3 regions of the Sutcliffiella cohnii genome follow, and region 1 is predicted to be linked to each of the others. Evidence: predicted binding sites of a transcription regulator. Region 1 holds the regulator's gene; each other region holds the start of a gene.
The links. The regulator CtsR, encoded in region 1, represses protease genes until heat stress. The targets are predictions, from matches to a motif close to ATGGTCAATAAAGGTCAAACA.
Positions count from the first base shown of each region.

Region 1 (7,587 bases):
ATGCTAACGCATTCACCGTGTTTCCTTTATCTCCTACCAGAATAGTCCAGTTTGTACGCCGCTGATCGAACGCCTTCCACTTTTCTACTTTGTTCGGTATGGGAACGACCGAAGGTCGAAAAGTAAATATTATTAAAATGGAATAGAAAATAAAACAGTACACTCCCGATGGTGCCAGAGAAGCGAGAAGATCGAGGAAGCGAAGGCCGTGAGGACCGGAGTGTACGTTTGCGAGGGTACATGAGGACCGGAGCGGCAGAGCTGACGAAGAGGTTCGACGCTTATCGGGCGCCAGCGGCGAACACGGAAGTTAAGCTCTTCGGTGCCGATGGTAGTTGGGGGCTGTCCCCCTGTGAGAGTAGGACGTCGCCAGGCAAAAGGAAAAAACGGTTTAGTGCTAATAGGCGCTGACCGTTTTTTTGTCTAGTTCAGGCGTTAGTGGTTAATGCCATTTATATAAGCAAAAAATCCCGCTCTGTAATGCTGAATCGGCTCAAGGGTGGTTTATTTTTATCGGTTAATAATAGCAAACTCGAACACCTACGTTATACAGTGTCTATATCCGTTTCATCATATTACATGGAGCAAAAGAAACTCATTTGAAACATTAATGTACAATTATTGAGATAACATGGGGTTCATTCTATTCATTGCGAGTAAAATGATGGTGTAAAATATGTTTTATTATAAAAATAGGTAAGGTACTTAACAGATTTACTGATTTACTTAACAAGTTGAGAAGAATACTTAACAGATTTACAGATTTACTAACAAATTGAAAAAAATACTTAACAGATTTACTGATTTACTTAACAAGTTGAGAAAATTACTTAACAGATCTGCTGATTTACTTAACTTGTTGAAAAAAACTTAACAGACCGACTTATTTACTTAAAAGTGATGAATTTGCCCTTTTTAATTCAAAAAAATAAACAGTACTACTTTTGGAAGGTTCACAACACTAGAGGCTGCCCCCCCTGTGAGAGTAGGACGTCGCCAGGCAAAAAGAAAAACGGTTTAGTGCTAATAGGCGCTGACCGTTTTTTTTGTTGTCTGGCTATGGTAAATAGGATTAGCCCATAAAGTTGGTCAATAAATGCAAATCACTTAACGTTACCTTTGGATGTGAATGATGATGGTGCACATATCCTCACACTACTACTAACGTTCTTTTATCATTATATGCGTCAAATAATTGAACATGGATATGTATACGGATAAAGGCGCTACTGTCTAACTCTTTACTATCTGTTTAACTTCAACCATGTGAAAATTCAAAAGAAAAATTTACTGACTAATATTTTCTACTAATTAAGTTTAACTAGAGGCAAAATGTGGAATTCTGTTTATGGAGGTTCTAATAGTTGAAAAATCTTCTCGGACATTATATATTTTTATTATAGTCAAAGATAGTCAAGGTCAAGAGAGGGGGTAATCCGGCAATGAGAAACATTTCAGACATCATTGAGCAATATTTGAAGCAAGTATTAGAGCGAAATGATAATAATTTTGCTGAAATTAAAAGAAGTGAAATTGCTGATAAGTTTGAATGTGTACCTTCCCAAATTAATTATGTCATTAATACAAGATTTACGTTAGAGCGTGGTTATATTGTTGAGAGTAAGCGAGGTGGCGGCGGCTATATTCGAATAATGAAAATTAAACCACATAGTCATATACATCTCATAGATCAAATAATTGATATTGTACGAAACAGGGTTTCGCAATCGAGTGCCGAAGATATAATATACCGTTTAGTGGAAGAAGAAGTAATCTCTGCGAGGGAAGCAAAAATAATGATTAGTGTTATGGATCGTTCCGTATTATATTTAGAATTACCTCAAAGAGATGAATTGCGGGCGAGGATGCTCGTGGCAATGCTAAATTCTTTAAAATATCGATAGGGGAGAGTGTATCGATGATATGTCAAGAGTGTGGCCAAAGACCAGCTACAATGCATTTTACGAAAATTATTAATGGTGATAAAACAGAGTCTCATTTGTGTGATCAATGCTCACAAGAAAAAGGAGAAATGTTTATGTTCCCAGGGAACTCGGCTTTTTCCATTAATGATTTATTGTCGGGGTTATTAAATAATAATCAACAAATGTCACAGTCCAAAGAGAGTGCTGTACAGAATAATAAAGTACTTCAATGTGATCGTTGCAAATTAACATATGAACAATTTACGAAGATTGGAAGGTTTGGTTGCTCTAATTGTTATAAAACATTTCAACCAAACATTTTGCCGATTTTGAAAAGGTTGCATGCAGGAAATACAAGTCATACAGGGAAAATACCTAAACGTATCGGCGGTGGCTTGCATATTCGAAAAGAAATAGAAGAATTAAAAACACAGTTACAATCGTTCATCGCAACAGAAGAGTTTGAAAAGGCTGCGGAAGTGAGAGATCGTATACGGAATTTAGAAAAAGTGCTAAATGAACAGGGGGATCGATAGTTATGTCTCTTGAGCATTTTTTAAATCATACGGTAAATTCTTGGATGAATGAGGAAGGCCCCTACTCTGATATCGTGTTAAGTAGTCGAATTAGATTGGCTCGAAATTTAAATAATATTCAGTTCCCAACGGTTGCAACAAACGAAGAAGGTCAACAAATTATCGGATTAATGATGGAGCATTTTGCTGAAAAGGAAGTCGAAAAAGTTGGGAAACTTGAGTTCCTAAACATTAGTGAATTAAAATCATTAGAAAAATGGGTGTTAGTGGAAAAACATTTAATAAGCCCTCAACTTGCAGAAGAATCTAACTATGGTGCTTGCTTACTATCACCAAATGAAGAAGTTAGCATTATGATTAATGAAGAAGATCATATACGGATACAATGTCTTTTTCCGGGTTTGCAATTAAATGAAGCGTTGGAGTTAGCTCAGCAATTTGATGATTGGATGGAAGAAAAACTAGATTTTGCATTTGATGAAAAATTAGGATTTCTAACGAGTTGTCCAACAAATGTAGGTACAGGTATGAGAGCTTCCGTTATGATGCATTTGCCAGCTCTTGTCATCACTCAGCAAATAAACCGAATGCTACCAGCTATTAATCAATTAGGTTTAGTGGTAAGGGGCACATATGGTGAAGGTAGTGAGGCACAGGGTAATATTTTTCAAATATCAAATCAAATTACTTTAGGTAAATCTGAAGAGGATATTGTTGATGATCTATTAAGTGTTGTACATCAATTAATTACTCAAGAGAGAACAGCGAGAGAAGCATTACTAAAAACTTCTCACATACAATTAGAAGACAGAGTCTTTCGTTCTTACGGAATATTAGCCAATAGTCGAATAATTGAATCGAAAGAAGCTGCTATTTGCTTATCTGATGTCCGTTTAGGGATTGATTTAGGATTAATTAAAAATGTTTCAAGAACGATATTAAATGAGTTAATGATTTTAACACAACCGGGATTTTTACAACAGTACGCTGGTGGTCCACTTCGACCAAATGAGCGTGATATAAGAAGAGCTACTTTTATACGTGAAAGATTAAAACTAGAAGAGTTAAAAGATAATGGAGGCGATGTAAAATGATGTTCGGTAGATTTACAGAAAGAGCACAAAAAGTATTAGCACTAGCCCAAGAAGAAGCACTTCGTTTAAAACATAATAATATTGGTACAGAGCATATTTTACTAGGTCTAGTACGTGAAGGAGAAGGTATTGCGGCAAAAGCACTTATTGCACTTGGCTTAGGTCCAGAAAAGATACAAAAAGAAGTTGAAAATTTAATTGGACATGGGCAAGAAAGTGGTCAATCAATACCTCACTACACACCAAGAGCGAAAAAAGTTATTGAGCTTTCTATGGATGAGGCAAGAAAACTAGGACATTCCTATGTCGGAACAGAGCATATTTTATTAGGGCTAATTCGCGAAGGTGAAGGTGTAGCAGCTCGAGTATTAAATAACTTAGGAGTTAGTCTAAATAAAGCAAGGCAACAAGTGCTACAATTGCTAGGTAGTAGTGAGACTTCAAGTGGACACCAAGGTGGTGCTGCGTCTAATGTTAATACACCAACTTTAGATAGTTTAGCTCGTGATTTAACAGCCGTAGCTCGAGAAGGTAGCTTGGATCCTGTAATAGGAAGAAGCAAAGAGATTCAACGTGTTATTGAAGTTCTTAGTCGTAGAACAAAAAATAACCCAGTATTAATAGGAGAGCCTGGTGTAGGTAAAACAGCTATTGCTGAAGGTTTAGCTCAACAAATTGTAAATAATGAAGTTCCTGAAATACTTCGTGATAAACGAGTAATGACACTCGATATGGGTACGGTAGTAGCAGGTACGAAATATCGTGGGGAATTTGAAGATCGTTTAAAGAAAGTAATGGATGAAATTCGTCAAGCAGGCAACATTATTTTATTTATTGATGAGCTTCATACGTTAATTGGTGCTGGAGGAGCAGAAGGTGCTATCGATGCATCGAATATTTTAAAACCTTCATTAGCACGTGGAGAATTACAGTGTATTGGTGCAACGACATTAGATGAATATAGAAAATATATTGAGAAAGATGCTGCTCTTGAAAGACGTTTCCAACCAATCCGTGTTGACGAACCAACAGTGGAAGAGTCTATTCAAATATTAAAAGGGTTACGTGATCGTTACGAGGCTCATCACCGTGTATCCATTTTAGATGAAGCAATTGAGCAAGCAGTAAAGCTATCAGACCGTTATATTTCAGACCGCTTCTTACCGGATAAAGCGATTGACTTAATCGATGAAGCTGGTTCGAAAGTACGTTTACGCTCTTTTACTACTCCACCAAACTTAAAAGAGTTAGAAGTAAAGTTAGAGACAGTTCGTAATGAAAAGGATGCAGCAGTTCAAGGCCAAGAGTTTGAAAAAGCAGCATCACTCCGAGATACAGAACAGAGATTAAGAGAACAACTAGAAGAAACGAAAAAGACGTGGAAAGAGAAACAAGGTAAAGAAAATACGGAAGTGACAGTAGAAGACATCGCAATGGTCGTTTCTAGCTGGACGGGAGTACCAGTATCGAGATTAGCACAAACTGAAACAGATAAGTTATTAAATATGGAACAACTTTTACACGGTCGAGTAATTGGTCAAGATGAAGCGGTTATAGCCGTTTCAAAAGCTGTTCGTCGTGCTCGTGCAGGGCTAAAAGATCCAAAACGCCCAATAGGCTCTTTCATTTTCTTAGGACCAACAGGTGTAGGGAAAACAGAATTAGCTAGAGCGCTTGCAGAGTCTATTTTCGGAGACGAAGATGCAATGATCCGTATCGACATGTCAGAATATATGGAGAAACATTCAACATCACGTTTAGTTGGGTCGCCTCCAGGGTATGTAGGTTATGATGAGGGTGGTCAATTAACAGAAAAAGTTCGTCGTAAACCATATTCAGTCGTATTGTTAGATGAAATTGAAAAAGCACACCCTGACGTATTTAATATTTTATTACAAGTTTTAGAGGATGGTCGCTTAACAGATTCTAAAGGAAGAACAGTAGATTTCCGAAATACAATTTTAATTATGACATCTAACGTCGGAGCAGATGCATTAAAACGTAATAAATTTGTAGGATTCAATATACAAGATGAAAACCAACAGTATAAAGATATGAAAGGGAAAGTAATGGATGAACTAAAGAGAGCGTTCCGTCCCGAATTCCTAAACCGTATCGATGAAATGATTGTATTCCACTCTTTAGAAAAACAACACTTAAAAGAAATTGTAACGTTATTAGCAGATCAATTAACAAAACGTTTAAAAGAGCAAGATATTGATCTTGAATTGACGGAAGCAGCAAAAGAAAAAATATCAGAAGAAGGATATGACCCTGAATACGGTGCAAGACCACTTCGCCGAGCAATTCAAAAACATATTGAAGACCGTTTATCAGAAGAGCTTTTAAAAGGCACAATAGAAAAAGGTCAAAAAGTTGTATTAGATGTGCAAGATGGACAGTTTGTCGTGAAAGCAGCGGAAAAAGCAATAAAATAAAAGCCTTAGCATCTAGGAGGTAAGCCATGAAAGAAAAAATGGATTACCTCCTTTTTTAAAATGTTTTAGGCTATCTTTTCGAGAAATTTTTATCATAAAAGAAACGAAACAAAGGTATTTTAATATAGAGAGGGTTTATGTATGGCTAAGACAAAAACAAAATTTATTTGTCAAGATTGCGGTTATGAATCTCCAAAATGGATGGGGAAGTGTCCAGGGTGTAATGCTTGGAATTCAATGACGGAGGAAATAGAAAAAAAAGCTTCGAGAAGAGGTGGGTTTACTACTTCAGACAGTTCTATCGTTCGAAAGCCAGAGCCAATCACCTCGATTGAATCTAGGAAAGAGCCTAGAATAAGGACGGAAATGAAGGAATTAAACCGAGTACTTGGCGGTGGAATTGTTCAAGGTTCCCTCGTTTTAATTGGAGGAGATCCAGGGATAGGGAAATCTACTTTACTATTACAAGTATGTGCACAACTCGCTTCAAACAAGCAACGAGTACTCTATTTATCTGGTGAGGAATCTGTTCAGCAAACGAAATTACGCGCAGACCGATTAAATGTTAGTGCCGATGAACTTTTCGTCCTAGCAGAAACGGATTTTGAATTCATTTCCAAGGCAATAGACGAAGTAAAACCAGACTTTGTTATTGTTGACTCTATTCAAACAATCTATCACCCAGCTGTAACATCTGCACCTGGAAGTGTTTCACAAGTACGTGAGTGTACATCTGAACTTATGAGAATAGCAAAAACAAAAAATATAGCTATCTTTATTGTCGGTCACGTGACGAAGGAAGGTGCTATTGCGGGGCCGAGATTATTAGAACATATGGTAGATACCGTCCTTTATTTTGAGGGAGAACGCCATCATACATATCGAATACTTCGCTCTGTGAAAAATAGATTTGGTTCTACAAATGAAATGGGAATATTTGAAATGAAGGAGGAAGGGTTGCGAGAGGTTGCCAATCCTTCGGAAATCTTTTTAGAAGAACGTTCTAAGGGAGCTGCCGGTTCAACAGTTGTTGCCTCAATGGAAGGTACAAGACCAGTCCTAGTCGAAATACAAGCACTTATTTCACCAACAAGTTTTGGTAATCCTCGTAGGATGGCAACAGGAATCGATCATAATCGTGTTTCGTTAATTATGGCTGTTTTAGAGAAAAGAGCAGGGCTGTTATTACAAAATCAAGATGCGTACTTAAAAGTAGCTGGAGGAGTCAAACTAGATGAGCCTGCGATTGATTTAGCAGTTGCTGTAAGTATAGCTTCAAGTTTTCGAAACCAATCTACAGAAGCTACTGATGTTGTAATTGGAGAAGTCGGATTAACCGGAGAAGTTAGGCGAGTGTCGCGTATTGAGCAACGTGTACAGGAAGCGGCAAAGCTTGGATTTAAACGTATTATTATTCCAGAACGAAATTTAGGAGGATGGACCCCACCAGAAGGTATTGTAATCCTAGGAGTTTCCACAATTAATCAAGCCCTGAAGTACACACTAGGAGGTTAACATGGAAACGAGTGAAAAAATAAAAGCAGAAATACTGCAATTTATTGCACCAGGAACACCTATTCGTGAAGGTATGGAC
Region 1 is NZ_CP018866.1:4,700,672-4,708,258, forward strand. It holds partial or broken gene BC6307_RS25765 (hypothetical protein) at 1,123-1,215, shown strand; gene BC6307_RS23525 (CtsR family transcriptional regulator) at 1,443-1,904, shown strand; gene mcsA (protein-arginine kinase activator protein McsA) at 1,919-2,461, shown strand; gene mcsB (protein-arginine kinase McsB) at 2,464-3,555, shown strand; gene clpC (ATP-dependent protease ATP-binding subunit ClpC) at 3,552-5,993, shown strand; gene radA (DNA repair protein RadA) at 6,135-7,508, shown strand; gene disA (DNA integrity scanning diadenylate cyclase DisA) at 7,510-7,587, shown strand, end outside.

Region 2 (7,587 bases), 2.4 Mb from region 1:
TCTTTCTACTAATTCGTTAAACAAAAAGCCATATGGCGCTCTAAACAATTTTGTCCGATACCCTACAATTTCTGCGAGTGTATCTTCTGTTCTTTGAACTTCTGTTTCTAATGTTGCAATATCTCCAACTTCGACAAGATTAGGATGCCAGTATGTGTGATTTCCTATTATATGTCCTTCGTCTACAATCCGTTGAACTAGCTCTGGATAAGCAGCCGCTCTTGCTCCCATTAAGAAAAAAGTAGCCTTCACATCATTTTCTTTTAATACATCTAACAACTGAGGAGTGAATCGTGGATCTGGTCCATCATCGAAAGTTAAAGCTACTCTATTCTCCTCTGTAGACCCTCTTAACACAACAATCTCAGGGTATCTTTGTTGAAGAATAATATTAGATACTGGTCGTTTTATTCTCTCTACTAGTTCAGGACCCCCTTCTGGCTGCGGGATGTCATCGGGCTGTTGACGATTATCACGCTCTTTTTTCCAAAACCAAGTAGGTACTTCCTCTCCTCCCGAGCTATGGGCTGATAGTGTGGAAGGTTGTATTAGTAACAATAGTACGAGTAATGCAAATGCAATGCTATATAGCTTTTTCATTGTTGTTCTACTCCTCTTCAATAAGCATTCAATGTTTCAAACTTGAAGTGACACCATCAGCAGCTTCTGCAAGTGAATGGAAATTTTCATTCATAATACTACTTATTTCATCATTGGTAAGTATTCTATTTTGTGATTCAGTAGATGAAACTGAATTTTCTTCTGTTGGTGATTGTTTATTCCGATTATTATTAATCGCAATTAGAGTGACCCCGAGTCCGATACCTATCGCTGTTGTCCATAAGTTAGAAGTTCTACTAGTTGTAAACATACTTTTTTCCCAGCCTTTCTTATTTTAAATATGATTCGACTTTTTTAATCGCATTATTTAATTTATTTTTGTTTTTTTCAAACATTTCTTTTGCTTCTTTATTATCTGTTGCTAGAGCAAACCCCTCTAGGTCAGCTGCACATTTTTTTAGCATTGCTAACAATAGTGGTCTTTGCTGTGGTGAAGGAACTGTTATTGTATCATCATATAAATCAATCGTTAGTTCACCGTAAGAATCAACTTGTCCAACATATATGTTTTCTAACAAAACACCTAATTTATCAAGTTCTGTTTGTAACCACTGTCTATTTTTGCCGCTTTTTCCTAACGAGTCTTCAACAATTTTTCCATCTTGGATAACAGTATAAGGTTCCTTCTCTTCAGCTACTTTGATGTTTAACAATTTTGGTGTTAAAGGTAACATCTCTTTTTTCGGAAAAACACTTACATCGCCTGTTGCTTCTAAAATAGCGAATTCTACATCAGCATATTTAAAGATGTTTTTTTGACGTAAGGAACTTAAGAGCTCATCTGTTGTTAGTTTTTCCTTTTTTAAATTATCTTCTAAAATTTTTCCATCTTTTATTAAAACGGTTCCATTACCTTTAGTAAAATCATGAAACTTTTTACTTTTTAGTGCGAATAAATCAATTAAAAATAATACTAGGCCTATAAGAAGAATAGAAATAATCCCGTGAATGAATGGACGATCAGCTATTATAATAAAAGCGGACAAACCAGCTATAGTTATACTTGTTAAAAATTCAAATAAACCTAAATCACCGACTTTCTTTTTACCAACAAGCTTCGTTATTGCAAAAAAGAGAACGATGACTACGAATGTTTTTAATAGAACCTCTACCCATCCAGGCAAATAATACCACCTCTTTAATTACTTTTATATTGTGGTTCCTCTGTTTCAATTTCCACTACCCTCATTTGAAGGTCGTTACTTATTTCTTCAATCGTTATCATTGTTTCGTGAAATACTTTCTTTGCCTTTTCTTCCTCACTATTAATTGCTAAATGAGATAATTGTGCGTCAATATTTTTTAATGTTGCTACTGTTTGTTTTACGTTTGATATAACAGTCATTTAACTATCACCTTTAATCATTTAGTTTGGAGTTGACAATATTGCCAACTCCTTTTTTATAAACATTATTGATTATATTGTGGCTCTTCTTGTAAGATTTGTTGCAGTCTTGGCTCAATACTGTCAATAATAGTTTGTGTTTGTGTTGCCGCATTTTGATAAAGTTGTTTTGCTTGCTCATTATCAGTTTGTAATGCAAACGTTTCAAAGCTCGCTTGTGCACTCTTTAGACCAGCTACCGTTTGTTTTACCTGTGTCCCTACAGTCATGTTCATCCCTCCTAGTAATAAATTCGTGTATATTTTTCGTTAAAATAGAAAAAAAATGACTACAATTTCATCCCAAAATAACTACTTATTTCCTCTACATACATAATTTTTATTCTCCTTAACTGTTGAAAGTCAAAAAAGGTCAAAGTATAATATAAATACCGGAAGGTCAAATATAGTCAAAGTCAATTTAAATAAGGAGGTATATTTATGCTTTGTCAAAAATGTAAATTTAATCATGCAAATGTTGAATTACGCATTCAAGTAAATGATGAAAACAAAAAAATACACCTTTGCTCAAAATGTTACAAAAACATAAACAATAAAATACCTGTCCCTAACGGCTTGTTCCATAATAACTTTCCTTTTGGCGATTTCGCTAACTGGAATGGAACGGATGAACATTTTGACAATAAAATGAATGAGCCTGTAACAAAAAACTCTAATCGTGGTGGAGGTATACTAGATCAATTAGGGAGAAATATAACAACCGCTGCTAAAGCTGGTTTGATTGACCCAGTAATTGGAAGAGATAAAGAAATACAACGAGTGATAGAAATACTAAATAGAAGAAATAAAAACAATCCTGTCTTAATTGGAGAGCCAGGTGTTGGTAAAACAGCTGTTGTTGAAGGGTTAGCGCTTCATATTGCAGAAGGAAAAGTCCCTGCCAAACTGAAAAATAAGGAAGTCTATTTATTAGATGTGGCCTCATTAGTAGCTAACACAGGTATTCGTGGACAATTTGAAGAACGTATGAAACAAATTATTCAAGAACTACAGGAAAAGAAAAACATTATTTTATTTATTGATGAAATTCACCTTCTTGTTGGTGCAGGATCAGCTGAAGGCTCTATGGACGCTGGTAACATATTAAAACCAACCCTAGCTCGTGGCGAATTACAACTTGTTGGTGCGACTACTCAAAAAGAATATCGTCTAATTGAAAAAGATGCAGCATTAGAACGTCGATTCCAACCGGTTACAGTGACTGAACCGACATTAGATGCTGCATTAACGATACTAAAAGGCATTCGTCATAAGTATGAAGAGTTTCATCAAGTTAAATATTCAGAAGATGCTTTGAAAGCTTGTGTAAACCTTTCTCACCGATATATACAAGATAGACATTTACCCGATAAAGCAATTGATTTATTAGATGAGGCTGGTTCAAAGAAAAATTTAATAGATCCTATGGTAGATGCTGAATCGATGCAGATTAGACTTAGAGAAATTGAGACAGAGAAACAGAAAGCATTGAAAGAAGAAAATTATGAAACTGCTGCAAAACTTCGAGATGAAGAGCTGAAAATAGAAAATGAACTTAAGAAAGAAAACAAGAGTGTACCTACTGTTTCTGTTGAAGATGTAGAAGCAATTATTTCAGAAAAAAGCGGAATCCCTCTAGGTAAAATTCAAAATGATGAACAAAATCAATTGAAAAATTTAGAGGGAAATTTAAATAAGAAGGTTATCGGTCAGCATAAAGCAGTTGAAAAAGTTGCAAAGGCAATTAAAAGAAACCGAATAGGTATAAAACGAAAAAATCGCCCAGTAGGTTCGTTTTTATTCGTAGGTCCAACTGGTGTCGGAAAAACAGAATTAACAAAGTCGTTAGCTGAAGAGCTATTTGGTACAAAAGATTCAATGATTCGATTAGATATGAGTGAGTATATGGAAAAACATTCTGTATCTAAATTAATTGGTTCTCCCCCGGGTTATGTAGGCCATGAAGAAGCTGGGCAATTAACGGAAAAAGTGCGTCGAAACCCTTACAGTATAATTCTATTAGATGAAATCGAAAAAGCACATCCTGACGTACAGCATATATTCCTTCAAGTAATGGAAGATGGTCGATTAACCGACAGTCAAGGACGTAATGTAAACTTTAAAGATGCAATTATTATTATGACAAGTAATGCAGGAGTGACAGATAAAAAAATTACTGTTGGATTTAGTAACACTTCAAAAAATGAATCAAACAACAGTGAGTTTATAGATTCATTATCTGCTTATTTCAAACCAGAATTTTTAAACCGCTTTGATGGTATTATTCAATTTGATTCGTTAAACGAGAAACAATTAGTTGAAATTGTTGATATAATGCTTACTGATTTAATGAATGTTATGAAGGAAGAACATGGTATTACCCTTTCCATTACAGACAAAGCGAAAGTAAAATTAGCCCAATTAGGTTATCACCCAAGTTTCGGGGCTAGACCGTTACGTCGTATTATTGAAGAAAAGGTAGAAGACAAAATTGTCGACCTTATGATGGAAAATACTTGTGAGGAATTATGTATTGATGTAGATCATGAGGAAAGTATCGTTATAATAAAACATAAATAACCGGTAAAAGCTGTTCTTACTACTCAAGTAGTAAGAACATTTTTTAATATTTTTATATAGTAAATTTCAATAAAATGGACAATATAATTTATAAGATTTTATTTAATAAAATGAGGCGGTACATACTTATGAAGTACTTTAAACCTGATTTTGAACTGGATCACTTTTCAAAAATGGATGCTAATTGGTTGGAACACCATCGAGTAAAAACAATATTTTCAGATTTAGATAGTACATTAGCCATACACGATGAACCTGGTGGAGACGACTTACGAACATGGATTCAAATGTTAAAAAACCATCAGGTAAAACTCGTTATAGCGTCAAACAACAGTCAAGGGCGTGTGGATCGATTTTGCCAGCCTTTTGGTATTATTGGTTTTGGCAAATGCGCAAAGCCAGCTCCTTATAAATTACGGAAGCATATGGACGCAATAGGCGCTTCAAAAGATACTAGCGTTTTTCTAGGTGATCAATTATTTACGGATGTTTGGTGTGGAAAACTGTTGAACATTCGGACGGTTCTAGTTAAACCAATCGGAAAAGAACATGAGCCTATACAAATTGTCTTAAAAAGAAAGTTAGAAACAATAGTGAAAAATCGATGGTGAAAAAGAAAAACTGCTAAAACAACAAAAGAACATAGATAATAAAGAAATTGAGGTAAACAAGCTTTTCCCTAATTAACGTTCTTCCTTAGGAGAAAAAATAGAAGGTGATCATTCATATCACCTTCTAAATTCAAAATCGATATAGCTTAACAGATCATCTATTCCATGATTAAAAGTAAAGAAATGAGGAAATTGCTCATCATCTAGTAAAAGTAAGTGTGGGTCATCATTTTGAGGTAAAATAATAATAACTTCCTCCACTAGATGATAAAACCATTCATTTGAAACGGTAACTGGTTTTACGAGCGGAACTTTGATCATGTAACCAGTTTTAGGTATAGGATCAAGCTTCTTGTATACTCCGTCTATATTATTAATTATAATGGACGTTTCTCTTTGAATGTCACTTGAAGAAGAAAGCGTCTTAACTACAGAACTAGATTTATTATCAAAAATTTCTACTTTCTTCTCTCCTTCTGCTCCGCACACTATATTTCCGCAGAATGTAACAAGTAAAATTAGTAGGAATACTTTTTTATACATTTTATCACCTCTTCATTAGTCATATCCTAAAATCCGTTAGTAATGATACAGAAGCATTTATTTTAGCGTTTCCTACAATTAAAAAAGGTATTAATAAAAGTAATACCTTTTCTTTACACTAGTCATTATTTAATGATCTGTAAAAATGATTCGCTTTTTCCACAACATAACCACTTCCACCCTTATCTTCTACTCCTTCGATAAGAATAGCGGTCACGATATTAGGCTGTTGTTGATCGTAGGACACAAAAATACCATTTTCCGTACCAACCGTTCCTTGCTCGCGTTTAATTTCGGCAGTTCCTGTTTTTCCTGCAATAGCTTTTGACTCTAAATTAGCTTTTCTTGCGGTCCCTTCTGTTACAACTTGTCGTAAATATTGTTGTAGCTGCTTCGCATGTTCCTCGCTAGTTAATTCAGTCCATATTTCGCTAGCTTCTTCTTCAAAAAGTAAGGGCTTCATCATATTTCCGTTGTTGACGATACCGCCGTAAATATTAGCTAAATGTAACAGAGGTAATAAAATTTCCCCTTGACCATATGCAGTATCTGCAAGAGCTATCTCACTACTAATGGAGTTAGAATTAGAAATTTGCGGTGGTGTTAAATAATATTTAAATGGTAAAGCTTCACCAAATCCAGCTTTTCTTAATCCATCCACAAAAACATCAGTTCCAATTTTTAAACCTAATTGAGCGAAATAAATATTATCAGACACAACAATTGCATCTTTTAAATCAACAGAATGAATGGAGCTATCTACTCGAGTTACTTTATAATTGCCCCAGGAGTCATCTTTTTGCCATTGTTTTTCAGTAATTTCAACTTTTTCTGCTGGGTCTATTATGTCATTGTTTAAAGCAATCATCGATGTTAATAACTTAATAGTCGACCCAGGAGAGTATGAAGCATGGAACCTATTTAATAACGGTAAATCCTCATCGTTTGAAAGTGATATATCCAACCCAGGAGATAGGTTAAACACATATTCATTTGGATCAAAGGAAGGTAAGCTTATTAAACTACGAACTTTCCCAGTTTCAGGCTCAACTATTACGGCTGTACCTTTTTCTTCCCTTAATGTTTCGTATAGAGATTGTTGTAAATTACCGTTAATGGTTATTTGCACGGTTTCTCCATTTCTAGCTTCTGTCCGTGCAATTTCTACTGTACTACCGTCTTCCTTTTCATAATAAATACTTTTTCCATCAATCGGCCTTAATCTATCTTCTAACAATTGTTCAAGACCCCTTTTTCCTATCCAATCGGAAGCTCCATATTGCTTATCAGCATATTTTTCTAACTCTTCCGCTGTAATCGGGCGTATATAACCTATAAGATGAGCAAGTGACTCTCCATAAGGGTAAATACGGGAGCTTGCCATTCTGACACTAACTCCAGGAATAGTTTCCAATTCCCGAACGACTTGTTCGTCACTTAACGAATACTTCCTAATAGGAACAAAATGGTCTGGTTGTACCCAACTTTGAGAATATTCACTTTCGATATACTCTTCACTTAAACTCGTTAGGGAAGCAACTTCTGATAATGATTCACTACTAAAGTTTCCAGGAACAATACCGATTTCAAAAACTTCTCCGTTCGCAGCAAGTGTGTTACCTTCACTATCAAGTATTTCCCCTCTTACTCCTTTGAAAGTTCCGATTCTAACTCTATCTCCAGTAGACAATTGTGGCAAAATAAAATGTGTATCCCATTCAATAAACCAATCTTCTTGTTCGTCTTCAACCACTTCTTTTTTAAATGGAACATCGACCGAATAATCAATATTTCCTGCCAGTGTGTCAAATTGGATGGATATCGGGATGGATAACTCTTCTAGCTCCTC
Region 2 is NZ_CP018866.1:2,328,138-2,335,724, reverse strand. It holds gene BC6307_RS11545 (polysaccharide deacetylase family protein) at 1-600, opposite strand, end outside; gene BC6307_RS11540 (hypothetical protein) at 629-871, opposite strand; gene BC6307_RS11535 (DUF421 domain-containing protein) at 891-1,745, opposite strand; gene BC6307_RS11530 (DUF1657 domain-containing protein) at 1,760-1,966, opposite strand; gene BC6307_RS11525 (DUF1657 domain-containing protein) at 2,032-2,235, opposite strand; gene BC6307_RS11520 (ATP-dependent Clp protease ATP-binding subunit) at 2,446-4,584, shown strand; gene BC6307_RS11515 (YqeG family HAD IIIA-type phosphatase) at 4,713-5,195, shown strand; gene BC6307_RS11510 (hypothetical protein) at 5,313-5,738, opposite strand; gene BC6307_RS11505 (penicillin-binding transpeptidase domain-containing protein) at 5,857-7,587, opposite strand, start outside.
Region 2: the regulator CtsR is predicted to act here: its motif matches at 2,364-2,384, upstream of BC6307_RS11520 (ATP-dependent Clp protease ATP-binding subunit).

Region 3 (7,587 bases), 1.1 Mb from region 1:
CCCCATACTTGATCATGAATGGTATCTGGAACTAATAAGCCTACCTTATGTAATTTTTCTGATTGTTCAACTTGTCCACATCCTGCTAAAAAAAGGACAAGAAAGAATAAGAATGAAATAGTTCTTATTTTCATAAAAAAAGCACCATCCTAAAAGTGAGTTTTAGTTGGATTTTTACCGAATAGATTGCATCAACATGGTGCATAAATATTATTATTCTATAATCCTTTTACTTCGTAATTTTATCATGACGAATCTTTTCTGTAAATGTAGTCCTTCTTCTACTGTAATAGTTGGTTTATACGAAATAAAATCCCAAATTATTTTGTCGTTCTCGTTTATCCAGACATCTACTTCTTTGACTGGGATATTAAGCTCTTTACTAATTATTTCCCAAGAATTTTTTTCTGGATTAGTTGCAAATAATGTGGTCTCTGTTACCTTTTCTTCCCACAAGGCAACTAACGCTTCACATAAATTTTCTATATAAAGATAATCTTTTCTTTTAATTTGTAGTTCTTGTTGTTGTTCATCGTTACGTTCTATCCGTTGAAAAATAGCCTGTTGAATAGGGGAAGATTCTGAATCCCACGGTCCAAAAAGTTCTGGAGTAATTACTGTAATATATTTATCATTCGAATTAGTTAAGTTCCTATTATTATGTTGTAATGCAGAACAAGTTACAATGACTTTTTGCACACAGTTTGATAGCTGATTAATTTGTTCTACTTCCTCTTCTGTCCACTCTTTTTCCGCACAAATAAATAAAACATCATATTCTTCTTTATCTACATTCGATTGTAAATCTTGCATCAGTGCATATTGAAAAAAAGCATTCCTACCAATTTCCATCAATTTTTCTTCTTCTGATTCCGTCCGTTTTATTATTGGATCAACCGCTAAAACATCAAATTCCTTTGAGATTAATGTTTGGCATAATTGAAAACCTATAAAGCTAGTAGCACCAACAACTATTGCACTACTCATATTTTCCACACCACCTCTTTAATAACTTCTCTCAAACATCTTATACAGTATCGTATGCAAAAACATAATAATAGTCCCTATCATCGAGAATTCGAAGTAGGGACTTTATAGCCTATGTTCATACTTACGGAAAAATTGACAAATGGAATATCCGTAACTATATCGTTTTTCAACTAAATGAAAGGTAAGTTGGATTGGACTTTGCTCTTTTTTTCTAAGTTCTTCAAATTTTTTGCAATGACGATTTGGGTCATAAATGAACCCCGTTGTCGTTTGCCATATTTTAACTGGAATAGTCGTTTTAAATTGTTCCATTTTTAGTAATTTTAGTTCATTATCCATTTGTTCTATCGGAAAGTTATATGCTTCTGCTATTTCTCGTCTCAACTTTTTAAAGAAAAACCTTCGTTCCTTTTCCTGTTCTAAATGATTCTGTAAATCTAAGCATGGGTTAATCATTGCAACCGATCTTAATTGATGAGGCATTTCCTCCATTAATTGCAAAGCTATTAAACCACCCATTCCTTCTACTAAAATATGAATTTTATCATTCAATATTTCTTGTTTAAGGACAATATGGTACAGCTGTTTTACAAAATCTTTTGCTTTTTTACTCCCCCAATTTGTACCGTACAAATTGGAATAAAAAATAGTGTACCCTTCTTCTAATAACTGAGAGATTATTCTCCTTCGGCCTAAATGCTGTATCCATAAGCTTTTTTCTTCATCTACGAAGTGGTTCGTATCTCCAAGAATGAGAACTCCAAAACCGTTAGGCTTTTCCGGTACATGTACGATATTCCATTGCCCACCCATGTAAAAAATCCTAAAATCTTTATTCATGACCATCGTGCCTCCAGCTCCATACTTGTATACTGTATGTTATGATAAAAAAAATGCTATGTTAAAGGCGAAAGTTGGATTTTTTACTTCAAATAAATGAAATGCAGACAGAAAGCTGTATGAAGACGTAGTAAATTTTATAGATACATAATTTAAGCTACGTCCTTATTAAATTGATTCGACTGTTTATTCTACATCGTGACTTAGTTCCATTTTTAAGCGTTCAATCGTTTCTTTCCCTAATGAGGTTAGATTTGTTTCTTCTTGTTCTAACAACAGCTCCAATTCTAACAATTTTTCAACATTACTCATGGAATCCAGCTCCTTTTAGAAGTTCTTCTCATTTTTACATTTATTATATGCTTTATTTATGGTAAAATATCCGAAGAATAATATTGTACACTTCAAGAAATGGAGGGGAAGATCGTTGCGTATCATTGCTACTTTATTTTGGACACTTCTTCTTGTGAACATGATTTCATATGTAGTTGCTAGTATGCAGGGGGATACATATAATTTTATTACCTCTTCTATCGTAGCCGTTATATTTGCTGGATTTGTAATGTTGATTGGTAAAGCGCTACCAAACGAACCAGTGGAGAAGCATTAATTTTTATACTTTTCTGGAACAAAAGAACTTGGCCAAGTTGGACAAGTTCTTTTGTTTGTAGAAGATATCTTCTCAAGCTTCTACATATATAGTTCTATTTTATTGTTAATTTTCCTTCTTCCAAACCAATATTTATTTGGCTATCCTCTTTTATTGCTCCACGAATTATTTCTTTAGCAAGTAGCGTTTCTACATGCTTTTGTATATATCTTTTTAAAGGTCTTGCACCATAGGTTGGATCGTATGCAGCATCAACGATATAATCTTTCGCCTCATTCGTAATAGTTAACGACATTTGCTTATCTTTTAAACGAAGCTGTAGTTCTTTCATCAATTTATCTACAATTCCTTTTATTATCGCTTTATTCAAAGGAGTAAAGACTATCGTATCATCTATTCTATTCAATAATTCCGGACGGAAATGTTGCTTTAATAAAGTAAGAACTTTTTCTTTCGCTTCCTCAAGCTCATCACTTTCTAATAAAATATGGGAACCTATGTTAGATGTCATTATAATAACAGTATTTTTGAAATCAACAGTTTTCCCTTGAGAGTCTGTTATGCGTCCATCATCTAACATTTGTAACAAGATGTTAAATACTTCTGGATGCGCTTTTTCGATTTCATCTAATAATATGACCGAGTATGGCTTTCTTCTTACGGCTTCCGTTAATTGTCCACCTTCTTCATATCCAACATAGCCTGGAGGTGCCCCAATCAACCTAGATACCGCATGTTTTTCCATGTATTCTGACATATCGATTCTTATTAATTGATCCTCACTATCGAACAATGAATGAGCTAATGCTTTTGCTAATTCTGTTTTTCCTACTCCAGTTGGTCCTAAAAAGATAAACGAGCCGATTGGGCGGTTCGGATCTTTTATACCAGCACGAGCACGAAGAACTGCATCGGCTACTAACTCAACCGCTTCATCTTGACCTATTACTCGCTCATGTAAAACTTCTTCGAGCTTTAACAGCTTTTCTCTTTCGCCTTCTACTAACTTTGTTAACGGTATGCCAGTCCACTTTGAAACAATGCTAGCAACTTCTTCTTCTGTTACTTCTTCTCGCAATAGTCGGTTTTGTTTTTCAGTCTGCGAGTTTACTTCTAATTGCTGAATTTCTTTTTCAAGGGCTGGTAATTTACCGTGTCTAATTTCTGCAGCTTTATTGAGGTCATATTTTTCTTCGGCCTCTTCTAATTCCCTTTTTAGTCGCTCTAATAGCTCTCTTTTTTCTCGTATACCTTGGATCGATTGTTTTTCGAGCTCCCATTGTGCCTGTAAATTGGATACTTTTTCTTTTAATGTAGCAATTTCTAGTTGAACTTTCTCTCTTCGCTCTATAGACACTTTGTCTTTTTCTTTACTTAACGCAGCTTCTTCGATTTCTAATTGCATCACTCTTCGCGTAATTTCATCTAATTCACTTGGCATCGAGTCAATTTCTGTCCGAATTGTTGCACATGCTTCGTCTACTAAATCAATTGCTTTATCGGGCAAAAATCGCTCTGAAATGTAGCGATCTGACAATGTAACAGCAGACACAATGGCACGGTCTTGTATCCTAACTCCGTGGTGTATTTCAAATCGCTCTTTTAAACCACGTAGTATGGAAATGGCATCTTCGGTTGAAGGTTCACGAACTAACACTTGCTGGAACCTTCTTTCTAATGCTGGGTCCTTTTCAATATATTTACGATATTCATTTAATGTTGTCGCGCCAATACAATGAAGCTCCCCTCTAGCTAGCATCGGCTTTAGCATATTTCCAGCATCCATGGCTCCTTCTGTTTTTCCTGCTCCGACAATAGTATGAAGTTCATCAATAAAAAGGAGAATGTTTCCATCACTTTTTCGCACTTCATTTAAAACAGCCTTTAAACGTTCTTCAAACTCTCCACGAAACTTCGCACCTGCAACTAGAGCACTCAAATCTAATGAAAAAATTGTTTTATCTTTTAATCCTTCTGGCACATCCTTTTTCACTATTCTTTGAGCTAACCCTTCTACAATTGCCGTTTTACCTACGCCAGGCTCCCCAATTAAAACTGGATTATTTTTCGTTTTTCTTGATAATATTTGAATGACTCTTCTTATTTCTTCGTCTCGTCCGATAACAGGGTCCAGTTTACCGCTCTTTACTTCTGCAATTAAATCTCGTCCATACTTTTTTAGCACTTCATATGTCCCTTCTGGCTGCTGAGTTTCCACTTTTTGATTCCCCCTTATCCTTTTTATTGTTTCTTCTACTTTTGAACTGGAAAGATTATACGATTTTATTATTGTTCGTAATTCATAATGATTTGTTTTTTGGACGAATGATAAGAAAAAATGTTCAACGGAAATATAAGCATCTCCCCATTTTTCTCTTAACGTATCTGCATGTTGGAATATGTGTAGTAGCTGAGGAGAGACGTGTGGTTGTTGAGATTGTTCACTTGTAATTTCTGGATTATTCAATAAAATTGTATTTACTTCCTCTAATAACTGTCTTGTGTTTACAGAGAGCAATTCTAATATTCTTGGTACTAATCCACCTTCTTCTTTCATTAAACAGTACAGTACGTGCTCAAGTTCTATTTGCGGATTTTTCTTTTCTTTGGCGAGCGCTTGTGCGTTTATTAATGCTTCTTGTAGTTTCTCTGTTAACTTATTCATCTCCATGACCAGCTTCTCCTTTGACCAATATTGACCTTAACTATATTATAAGCAATGCATAAAAAAACGACAAGAAATTAGAAGAGAGCCACCCTAACAGTAGGATGGCTTTCATAAAATCACGAGATCCTGCGGAATAAGCTCCAGTTTGTTTGGACCTGAGCGAGCCGCCTCCGCTTTTCTGACTGTCTAGCTACGGCGGCTAGGTCCGGCTCAAACTTCACTTTTCCTCCGTACGATAAGTCAACATCGGCTCTCTACGTTCGCCGTGTTTCCTTTATCTCCTACCGGAACAGTCCAGTTTGTACGGGCCTGTTCGAAGCGCCTCCGCTTTTCGGATTGTCTAGCTGCAGGGGCTAGCGGCTCGAGGTCACAAGTCAATGTCAAAGAGCGACCTGCTAGCCGGCTTGCCTTGTGCTTGTCGCCGCTAAACGAGCCCCTTCCGCTTTTCTAGTTTACGGTTTTCTTTTTCTTGCCCATACTCTGTTGTGGTTAGATGTTTCCGGGAATGTGTCTCCTGCTTTTAGAGTGACACGTTTAGGGTGAAGTACTGTACTTCCTGTTTCACCAATTTCTAAATATGTTCCATTATTCGGAGCCTTCTGTCCAGGCTTGAACTGATTGTTTTGACCCATGCTGTATCCCTCCAATATTAAGAGCGTACATATACATTTTCCCCAGTGAGCAGGTTTTTCATGAGTCTTTTTCTTTTCCGAATAAATCCAACTGTTAATCCGTTACATTTAACGCAATTTTAGCGTAGCGACTCATACGGTCTTTACTCCATGGCGGGTTGAATGTAATGTTTACATCTACTTCTTCTACGCCTTCAATTGGTTCCACTTTGTTTTTGATATCTTCTACTATTGTTCCTGCTAACGGACAACCTATCGAAGTTAATGTCATTGTAATCATTACTTTTCCATCATTAATTTCACAATCGTATAATAAACCTAAATTGACAATATCGATACCTAATTCTGGGTCATTTACCTCTTCTAATACTTCCATTACTTTATCTTTTAATTCAGCCATTTTTATTGCCTCCTTATTTTTATAAATGTTCTGCAAACCAGTTTGCCGTTGCATACATTCCTTCTTTTGAAACTTTATGACTTCCATTAGGATCTATCACTAATTTAACGTTGGATCCTTCAGGAATTGTTTCAGCAAATTTTTGTATATGGTGTACTGGCACTTCTTTATCTAAAGCTCCATGCCAACAATATAATGGGCGTCCATTAAGTAGTTCCGGTTTTTTACTTAAATCGAATGGTTTTAATTGCTCTAACGCTTCAGCAATTTCTACCTCACTTAATGTTATTTGCCCCTTAAGTGCATTTAATTTTTCTAATGCAAATTGCTCGTATGAAGGAGTACCCATTAAACTAACTGCCGCTTTTATCCATGAATATTGTGTTAGGCATCCTAACGTCGTAATTGCGCCCATGGACGTACCTGCAACTCCAATTCTTGCTTCTTCTATCTTTCCCTCTTCTATATAAACTTTTCGTAACGTATTTACATCTGTAATATTTGTTAAGACAATCTTCCAAAAAGTTGCTGCTAACTCATGCGGTTGTAATCTTTTTCCTCTCTCTCCGTGATAAAGGCTATCTGGTAAGACAACACGAAAACCTTTTTCAGCCATTAAATACGCATAAGAGAGATTCATTTCTTTCATACTTGTTATACCATGAAAAAAGAAAATGGTTGGGGCTTTTTCATTTTTTATGGATTGATCATAAACTTCCAATAACGGTATTTCCTTTATTTTTCGTTTTTCTATATGTATCATTACTAATCCCCCTATACGACTTTTCCTTTATAAGTGTAACATGTAGAGATTTTTTTTAAAAAAGGTTACACTTGAAATAGAAAATATTTCATAGAGCAAGGAGTAAATATGACAAATAACAAACATTTAATTGCAGTAGATTTAGATGGCACCTTATTATCCGACGATAAAAAAGTTTCACAACGTAATAAAGCAGCCTTACAAGAGGCAATGAAACAAGGTCATGAAGTAGTGATTGCAACTGGTAGACCGTTTAGAGCAAGCTATATGTATTACCAAGAAGTTGGGATGACAACTCCAATTGTTAATTTCAACGGTGCTTTTGTACATCATCCACAAAATGATAACTGGGGAACTTTTCATGAACCACTTAGCTTAGATGTTGTAAAGGACGTTATTCAAGTAAGTGAAAAATACCAAATCCATAATATTCTTGCCGAAGTAATGGACGATGTTTACTTTCATTTCCATGATGAAAAATTACTTGATATTTTTGGTTTTGGAAATCCTCGTATGGAAACTGGTGATTTAAAACAAATATTAAAGAAAGACCCTACATCTGTCCTTATCCATGCTAGTGAGGATGAGGTAGAGAAAATTAGAAAGTACTTATCTGAAGTGCATGCCGAAGTTATTGATCACCGACGATGGGCTGCCCCATGGCACGTTATTGAAATTGTTCGT
Region 3 is NZ_CP018866.1:920,304-927,890, reverse strand. It holds gene BC6307_RS04455 (BMP family ABC transporter substrate-binding protein) at 1-134, opposite strand, end outside; gene BC6307_RS04450 (Rossmann-fold NAD(P)-binding domain-containing protein) at 214-987, opposite strand; gene BC6307_RS04445 (alpha/beta fold hydrolase) at 1,093-1,830, opposite strand; gene BC6307_RS25465 (hypothetical protein) at 2,017-2,142, opposite strand; gene BC6307_RS04440 (YjzD family protein) at 2,258-2,440, shown strand; gene clpB (ATP-dependent chaperone ClpB) at 2,535-5,111, opposite strand; gene BC6307_RS04430 (YjzC family protein) at 5,561-5,740, opposite strand; gene BC6307_RS04425 (metal-sulfur cluster assembly factor) at 5,835-6,140, opposite strand; gene BC6307_RS04420 (prolyl oligopeptidase family serine peptidase) at 6,160-6,903, opposite strand; gene BC6307_RS04415 (Cof-type HAD-IIB family hydrolase) at 7,012-7,587, shown strand, end outside.
Region 3: the regulator CtsR is predicted to act here: its motif matches at 5,123-5,143, upstream of clpB (ATP-dependent chaperone ClpB).